Regions from separate parts of the Streptomyces sp. NPDC127190 genome, predicted to be linked through region 2. Evidence: riboswitches for the same ligand, from Rfam matches in the RefSeq annotation. Region 2 holds a riboswitch; the other holds the start of a gene.
The links. Region 2 has a riboswitch for thiamine pyrophosphate ahead of thiC (phosphomethylpyrimidine synthase ThiC). Riboswitches for the same ligand answer to the same signal wherever they lie in the genome.

Region 1 (4,413 bases), on a different contig from region 2:
GCCAGGCCTGCCACGGGGAGGCGCCGAGCATCCGCGCGGCTTCCGTCTGCCGGGGGTCGAGCTGGGCCCACAGCCCGCCGACGGTACGGACGACCACCGCGTAGTTGAAGAAGACATGGGCGAGCAGGATCGCCCAGACCGTGGTGTCCAGCCGTACGCCCCACAGCTGGTCGAGCAGCCCGCCGTGCCCGAGCACGGCCAGGAAGGCGCTGCCGGCGACGACCGTCGGCAGCACGAACGGCACGGTGGCGACGGCCCGCAGCAGCCGCTTGCCCGGGAAGTCCAGGCGGGCGAAGACATAGGCGGCGGGCAGCGCGAGCAGCAGGGTGAGCGCGGCGGAGGCGAGCGCCTGCCAGGTGGTGAACCACAGCACCTGCCGGATGTCCGGCTCGGTGACGACGTCCGCGATCCGCCCGAGCCGCCACGCCCCGTCGACCTTCAGCCCGCGCGCGACGATCGCGGCCACCGGCCAGGCGAAGAACAGCGCGAAGAACGCGACGGGCAGGGCCACGAGCCCGAGCCGCGCCGCGTTCCCGCGCCGGGACGCCGCTACTTCAGTACGAGCGAGGTCCACTGCTTGACCCACTGGTCACGGTTGGCGGCGATCTTGCCGGGGGTCATGGTCTCGGGGTGGTCGGCGGCCCTGCCGTACTCGGTGAACTCGGCGGGCACCTTCGCGCCCTGCACCACCGGGTAGACGAACATGTTCAGCGGCATGTCCTCCTGGAACTCCTTGGAGACCAGGAAGTCGATGAACGCCTTGGCGCCCTTGGGGTTCCTGGCGTTGCTGAGCAGGCCGGCGAACTCGATCTGCCGGAAGCAGGTGCCGTACGCCACCCCGGTCGGGGCGGTGCCGGGCCGCTTCTTGGCGTAGATGACCTCGGCGGGCGGCGAGGAGGCGTAGGACACGACCAGCGGCCGGTCACCGCCCGCCTTCCTGCCCTCGGAGGAGCCGGAGAACTCCTGGTAGTAGGCCTGGTCCCAGCCGTCGACGACCTTGACGCCGTTGGCCTTGAGCTTCTTCCAGTAGCCCTGCCAGCCGTTGTCTCCGAACTGCCCGGCGCTGCCGAGCAGGAAGCCGAGGCCGGGCGAGGAGGTGGCCGCGTTCTCGGTGACGAGGAGGTTCTTGTACTGCGGTTTGGCCAGGTCGGCGAAGGTCTGCGGCGGGGTCAGCCTGTGCTTGCTGAAGTAGGCCTTGTCGTAGTTGACGCAGATGTCGCCGTAGTCGACGGGCGTGACCCGGTTCCGGCCCCGGTCGAGCTGGTACCGGGTGCCGACCTTGTCCAGGCCCTTGGCGGTGTACGGCTGGAAGAGGCCGTTGTCCAGGGCGCGGGACAGCAGGGTGTTGTCGACGCCGAAGAAGACGTCGCCCTGCGGGTTGTCCTTGGTCAGGATGGCCTTGTTGACGGCCTGCCCGGCGTCGCCGTCCTGGAGGTTGCGGACCTTGTACCCGGTCTTCTTCTCGAAGTCGGCGAGGACGCTCTTGGAGATGGCCCACGAGTTGTGGCTGACGAGCGTCACGGTCCTGGAATCGGCGGCGGACGGCTTGCTGCCGCCGCCGGAACCGCACGCGGACAGCGTGATCAGGCCGAGCCCGACCGCGACGGCCACGAAGGTCTTGTTCTGCACCGGATGTCCTCCTGGGGGTTGGCCAGGAAGAGACGCGGCCCTGCCCGGGCTCCGCGAGGGAGGCCCGGGCAGGGCGCAACAGCTTGAGTGATGACCGAACTTCCTACCCAGAATGACCTGGGCGAGGTTCAGAGGGTCTGCGGCCCTGTCCGCCGCACTCTCAGCGCTGTGGCGCTCCCCTGTCGGAATATGAAGATATGTGGACCCGGTCAGATTACCGCTCGGTGGCGGCGAGCTGACCACAGGCTCCGTCGATCTCCTGTCCACGGGTGTCCCGGACGGTCACCGGCACCCCGTGTGCGGCGATCGCCTCCACGAACGCCTTCTCGTCCTCGGGCCGCGAGGCGGTCCACTTGCTGCCCGGGGTCGGGTTCAGCGGGATGAGGTTGACGTGCACCGGCTTGCCCCGGAGCAGCCGCCCGAGCCGGTCTCCCCGCCACGCCTGGTCGTTGATGTCACGGATGAGGGCGTACTCGATGGACAGCCGGCGGCCGCTCTTCTCGACGTACTCGAACCCGGCGTCCAGCACCTCGCGCACCTTCCACCGCGTGTTCACGGGGACCAGGGTGTCGCGCAGCTCGTCGTCAGGAGCGTGCAGGGAGATCGCGAGCCGGCACTTGAAGCCCTCGTCGGCGAACCGGTGGATGGCCGGCACGAGCCCCACGGTGGAGACGGTGATCCCGCGCTGCGACAGCCCGAGGCCGTCCGGCGCCGGATCGGTGAGCGCGCGAATGGCGCCGACCACCCGGTTGTAGTTGGCGAGCGGCTCGCCCATCCCCATGAAGACGATGTTGGACAGCCGCGCGGGACCGCCGGGCACCTCGCCGTCCCGCAGCGCCCGCATACCGTCGACGATCTGGTGGACGATCTCCGCGGTGGACAGATTCCGGTCCAGCCCCGCCTGCCCCGTCGCACAGAAGGGGCAGTTCATCCCGCACCCCGCCTGCGAGCTGATGCACATGGTCACCCGGTCCGGGTAGCGCATCAGCACCGACTCGACGAGCGTCCCGTCGAACAGCCGCCACAGCGTCTTGCGGGTGGTCCCCTGGTCGGTCGACAGATGCCGTACGACGGTCATCAGCTCCGGGAACAGCGCTTCCTGAAGCTTGCCGCGCGATCCGGCCGGGATGTCGGTCCACTGCTCCGGGTCGTGCGCGTACCGCGCGAAGTAGTGCTGCGAGAGCTGCTTGGCACGGAACGGCTTCTCACCGATCTCGGCCACGGCATCCTTGCGCTGGGCGGGCGTGAGGTCGGCGAGATGCCGCGGCGGCTTCTTGGCTCCGCGGGGGGCGACGAAAGTGAGTTCTCCGGGCTTGGGCATGGTGCTACCAGTGTCTCAGATCAATTCCCGTGGCCCGTTGCCTGTGGATTTCGTCGCCCGTTGCCTGTGGATCTCCGTGCCGGGGGTGGGTTACAGGACGCCCGGGGTGGCGTGTTCCAGGCGTTCCTTGAGGAGGTGCTCGTTGTGCGGGAGTTCCTTGCGGATCTGGGGCCGTACGACGAGAGGCAGCAGGACCTTGCCTATGCCGTGGCCCTCGAAGTCGAGGTCCATGGTGACCCGGGTGCTGCCGTCGGGCAGTGCGGTGACCTCGCCGTGGACCTGGCCGCGGATGTGTCCGTCGATGCCCCGGGCGGTCCAGGAGTGCGGCGGCTCGAACTCGGTGCACTCCATGGTCATCGGCATGTCCCGGCCGCCGACGTGCCGGGTGACGCGGAAGCGGGAGCCGACGCCGAAAGGACCGTCGTCCAGTTCCTCGACGGAGACCGCGCTCTCCTGCCACTCCGGCAGGTGGACGGGGTCGCTGACATACGCCCAGACATCACCGGGCGACCGCTCGATGTCGATCTCTTCGTGGAAGGCGGACATGGCGCCCTCCTTCGGTGCGGGAGAGGGTCGGTCTACGTGCAGAATCGTCCCACTTGGATGGGTTTGGGGCCATATGGGACGGGCCCCCGCCTTGCGTGCAAACACGCGGGGCGGGGGCCCGGGAGCCGTACGACGCCGTCGCTCACCCGGAGCCGACGAACGCGACCATCAGCAGCCAGACCACCGGCGCCGTGGGCAGCAGGGAGTCGAGGCGGTCCATGATGCCGCCGTGCCCGGGGAGCAGGGTGCCCATGTCCTTGATGCCCAGGTCCCGCTTGATCATGGATTCGCCGAGGTCGCCCAGCGTGGCGCTGGCCGCGACCGCGAGGCCCAGCAGCAGCCCCTGCCACCAGCTGCCGCCGTCGATCAGGAACTGCATGCACAGCGCCCCCGCGACCATCGCGAACAGCACCGCGCCGACCAGGCCCTCGCGGGTCTTGCCGGGGCTGATGCGCGGAGCGAGCTTGTGCCTGCCGAAACGCCAGCCGACGGCGTAGGCACCGGTGTCGCTGACCACGGTCAGCAGCAGGAAGGTGAGGACGCGCCAGGGGCCGTCCTCGGCGGTCAGCATCATCGCGACGAACGTGGCCAGGAACGGCACGTAGAACGCCGCGAAGACACCGGCCGTGATGTCCCTGAGGTACCCCTCGGGGGGTTCCGTCATCCGCCAGACCAGGGCCGCGAGCGCCGTGAGGGCCATGGCGACCCACGCGCCCTCGGCACCGCGCACATACCCGGCGACCACCATCGCCGCGCCGCCGACGGCGAGCGGCACCAGCGGCGCCCTGATGCCCTTGCGCTCCTGGAGCCTGCTCGTCAGCTCCCACAGGCCGACGACCACGGCGACCGCGACCACCCCGACGAACACGGCCTTCTTGATGAACAGCGAGGCGATGATCACCACACCGAGCCCGACG
Region 2 (4,413 bases):
CCCGCCGGCCCCGAGCGGCCGTATACCGCGTCTGGGCTATGACCGTCCCGGCTTCAGCAGCCCCGACGCCGGCAGCGCGTCCGGCCGCCCGGGCTTCACCAGCCCGGACTACACGAGCCCGGACTTCGACGGCCCGGACCACCAGCCCGAGTAGCCCGGCCCGCCTCCTGGGCGGGCGTGAGCCGAGCGGACGTGAGCCCAGTGGGGCGGGCCGCGCGGCCGAGCCGGTGTGGCACCACCACTCCGGTCAGCCGCGAGCCCGCTCGTGTGCAGGGTCCCCTCAAGGGGACCTGGGACGGGGCGAGTTCACCGCGCGCCGGATCAGTCGGCGATCGGCAGATAGACCCGGTTGCCCGCGGCCGCGAACTCCTGGGACTTCTGCGCCATCCCCTCCTCGATCTCGGCCTGGCTGCCGCCGTGCTCGCGGCGGATGTCCTGCGAGATCTTCATGCTGCAGAACTTCGGCCCGCACATGGAGCAGAAGTGGGCCGTCTTGGCGGGCTCGGCCGGCAGGGTCTCGTCGTGGAACTCCCGCGCCGTGTCCGGGTCCAGGGCGAGGTTGAACTGGTCCTCCCACCGGAACTCGAAGCGGGCGTCGGACAGCGCGTCGTCCCACTCCTGCGCGCCGGGGTGCCCCTTGGCGAGGTCCGCCGCGTGGGCGGCGATCTTGTAGGTGATGACACCCGTCTTGACGTCGTCCCGGTTGGGCAGGCCCAGGTGCTCCTTGGGCGTGACGTAGCAGAGCATCGCCGTGCCCCACCAGGCGATCATCGCGGCGCCGATGCCGGAGGTGATGTGGTCGTAGGCCGGTGCGACGTCCGTGGTCAGCGGGCCGAGCGTATAGAACGGAGCTTCATCGCAGATCTCCTGCTGAAGGTCGATGTTCTCCTTGATCTTGTGCATCGGGACGTGCCCGGGGCCCTCGATCATCGTCTGTACATTGAAACGCTTGGCGATCCGGTTGAGTTCCCCGAGCGTCCTCAACTCCGCGAACTGCGCCTCGTCGTTGGCGTCGGCGATCGAACCGGGCCGGAGGCCGTCACCCAGCGAGTACGTGACGTCGTAGGCGGCGAGGATCTCGCACAGCTCCTCGAAGTTCTCGTACAGGAACGACTCCTTGTGGTGCGCCAGACACCACGCGGCCATGATCGAGCCGCCACGCGAGACGATGCCCGTCTTGCGGTTGGCGGTGAGCGGCACGTACGGCAGCCGGACGCCCGCGTGGACCGTCATGTAGTCCACGCCCTGCTCGGCCTGCTCGATGACGGTGTCCTTGTAGATCTCCCAGGTCAGTTCCTCGGCCTTGCCGTCGACCTTCTCCAGCGCCTGGTAGAGCGGCACCGTGCCGATGGGGACGGGGGAGTTGCGCAGCACCCACTCGCGGGTGGTGTGGATGTTGCGGCCGGTGGACAGGTCCATGACCGTGTCGGCACCCCAGCGGGTCGCCCAGGTCATCTTCTCCACCTCCTCCTCGATGGAGGAGGTCACCGCGGAGTTGCCGATGTTGGCGTTGACCTTCACCAGGAACCGCTTGCCGATGATCATCGGCTCGATCTCCGGGTGGTTGACGTTGGCGGGCAGCACCGCGCGGCCCGCCGCGATCTCCTCGCGGACCACCTCGGGAGAGACGTTCTCCCGGAGGGCCACGAACTCCATCTCGGGAGTGATCTCGCCCCGGCGTGCGTAGGCGAGCTGCGTCACCGCCTGGCCGTCCCGGCCCCGGCGCGGCTGGCGCGGCCGGCCGGGGAAGACGGCGTCGAGATTGCGCAGTCCGCCCCGGGGCGAGGTGTGCTTGATCCCGTCGTCCTCCGGACGGACGGGACGGCCCGCGTACTCCTCGGTGTCGCCGCGGGCGATGATCCAGTTCTCCCGCAGGGCCGGCAGTCCCCGGCGGACGTCGGTCTCCTGGAGGGGATCGGTGTACGGGCCTGACGTGTCGTACAGCGTGACCGACTGCCCGTTGGTGAGGTGCACCTGGCGGACCGGCACGCGCAGGTCGGGGCGGGAGCCCTCGACGTATGCCTTGTGCCATCCGATGGACTTCCCGGCCTCCTGGGACTTCTCGTCCTGAACAGAGGCAGGCGTGCGTGCGTCCTTGTTGGTCATGAGACCTACTCCCTACGCCGGCATTACCCGGTAACAGGTTCGGCGGTCGACGCAGCGGCTTCCGTCCACCGATGTTTCACGTGGAACATCGCTCGTTCCCTGTGAAACATCGCGAGTACGAAGGTCAGCGCCCTCTCAGCCCGGTGCTCCGAGCTCCCGCGTGTGCAAAGGTGCCCCCACGCTAGCGTCATGTGTGGCGTGATGAACAGTGGGCCCCCACCGTTCTTGCGATGATGCGGCGATGACCAGCATGGAGCAGTACCCGTATCAGCCGCCCGAGCCGCCCCGGCCGGACAGCTCGGTCCGGGACGGCGAACGGGACCACGGCAGCCGTGCGGCCGGTGGCGGACACAGCCAGGGCCACGCTCATGGCCATGGACACAGCCACAGTCACAGCCACGGCCCCGCCGTACCGGTCTCCCGGCATCTCCGCAAGGTCATCGCGGCGATCCTGATCCCGTTCACCGCGGCGGTCGTGGTCGGCCTGGTCGTTCTCTGGCCCGGGGGAGCTCCTTCGCACAAGCGCAGCGGCGTCGGCTTCGACCGGCAGACGCAGCAGGCCACGGTCACCCGGGTCATCGACGTGAGCTGCCGTTCGGTGAACGCCTCCGGTGAGACCCCGACCGGTGACACCTCCACCGCCGAGGGCACCTCTGCGGTCCAGGAGGCGGGCGGTTCCTGCAAGAAGGCCACCGTCCGGGTCGACACCGGCAAGGACAAGGGCCGTACGTTCACCGAGATCGTGCAGCCGGACCAGTCACGCCAGCTGGAGCAGGGCGAGAAGGTCGTCGTCGCCTACGAGCCGTCGGCGCCGAAGGACCTCCAGTACTCGGTGACCGATGTGGACCGGAAGTTCCCGATGGCTCTGCTCGCGGGGATCTTCGCGATCGCCGTCGTGGTGGTGGGCCGGCTGCGCGGTGTCATGGCACTGGTGGCGCTGGCCGTGAGTTTCCTCGTGCTGACCCTGTTCATCCTGCCGGCGGTCCTCCAGGGCTCGAACCCGCTGCTCGTGGCCGTGGTCGGCTCCAGCGCCATCATGCTGATAGCTCTGTACATGTGCCACGGCCTGTCGGCGCGTACCTCGGTGGCCGTGCTCGGCACGCTGATCTCGTTGTCGCTGATCGGTCTGCTCGGCTCGCTGTTCATCGGCTGGGCCGCGCTGACCGGAAACACCGACGACAGCACCGGCCTGATCCATGGCCTGTATCCGAAGATCGACATGAGTGGTCTGCTGCTGGCGGGTGTCATCATCGGCTCGCTCGGCGTCCTGGACGATGTGACCGTGACCCAGACGTCGGCCGTCTGGGAACTGCACGAGGCCAACCCCTCGATGGGCTGGCGCGGGCTGTACCGGGCGGGCATCCGCATCGGCCGCGACCACATCGCCTCCGTGGTCAACACGCTCGTCCTCGCCTATGCCGGTGCCGCGCTGCCGCTGCTCCTGCTCTTCTCGATCGCCCAGAGCAGTGTGGGCACCGTGGCCAACAGCGAGCTGGTCGCCGAGGAGATCGTGCGCACGCTGGTGGGATCGATCGGTCTCGTCGCCTCGGTCCCGGTCACCACCGCGCTCGCCGCGCTGGTGGTGGCGGCCGACCGTCCGGGGCCGGACGGCCAGGCGCCCGTCGGCGCCCAGCCCGTACCGGCGCGGGGTGGCCGGGGCCGCCGCCGCAAGCGATGAGCCCTGGGGCGCCGTCCGCCTCGCCGCGTGACCAACATCCGCAGAAGCGTTACTGCACCGTTCCATGCGGTGTGGCGGAGCGTCCGACGCCCCGTGTCTCGTCTCCTCAGCCGGCGCTCTGTTCCTCGGCCAGGATCCGGTCCAGGGCCTCGTCCAGGTGAGCGTCGAAATCGGCCAGCGCGCCCTCCTGGCCGAGCGGCACCAGCTTGTCCGTACGGTCCAGGAAGGCGACGAGCGGCGGCGCCGAGGAACGGAACAGGGCGTGGTCGCTGCCCACCTGAAGCCTGATCAGGACCTCACCGAGCACCTCGGAATCCGCGGGGGCGATGTGCACATCACCCTCCCCGCAGGGCCGGCCGACCCCGTCGATCAGCAGTTCACGTCCGAAAGCCCAGGTCACCGGCGCATCACCGGGCAGGTGGAAGGTGAGCCGCACCGCATAGGGATCATCTGTCTCGTAGCGCAACTCCACCGGAATACGGAAGGAGAGTTCCTCCGAGACGAGAAAATTCATCATGACCTCTGCCTGTACGGACTCGTGCATCGCCTACCCCGTCTTACGACATCGATTGGCCGGGATTAGTCCCTCTGACCGGTCAAATCTTGCTGAACGTACACAGCAGATCACA

Region 1: another riboswitch for thiamine pyrophosphate. It lies ahead of ACFVIU_RS00505 (thiamine ABC transporter substrate binding subunit); the one in region 2 lies ahead of thiC (phosphomethylpyrimidine synthase ThiC).

What each region holds. Positions count from the first base shown of each region.
Region 1 is NZ_JBHXVE010000001.1:120,623-125,035, forward strand. It holds gene ACFVIU_RS00500 (ABC transporter permease) at 1-511, opposite strand, end outside; gene ACFVIU_RS00505 (thiamine ABC transporter substrate binding subunit) at 550-1,629, opposite strand; TPP riboswitch at 1,712-1,820, opposite strand; gene rlmN (23S rRNA (adenine(2503)-C(2))-methyltransferase RlmN) at 1,844-2,950, opposite strand; gene ACFVIU_RS00515 (SRPBCC family protein) at 3,041-3,496, opposite strand; gene ACFVIU_RS00520 (phosphatidate cytidylyltransferase) at 3,639-4,413, opposite strand, start outside.
Region 2 is NZ_JBHXVE010000004.1:148,607-153,019, forward strand. It holds gene ACFVIU_RS08795 (hypothetical protein) at 1-154, shown strand, start outside; gene thiC (phosphomethylpyrimidine synthase ThiC) at 322-2,106, opposite strand; TPP riboswitch at 2,099-2,276, opposite strand; gene ACFVIU_RS08805 (YibE/F family protein) at 2,348-3,784, shown strand; gene ACFVIU_RS08810 (SsgA family sporulation/cell division regulator) at 3,891-4,328, opposite strand.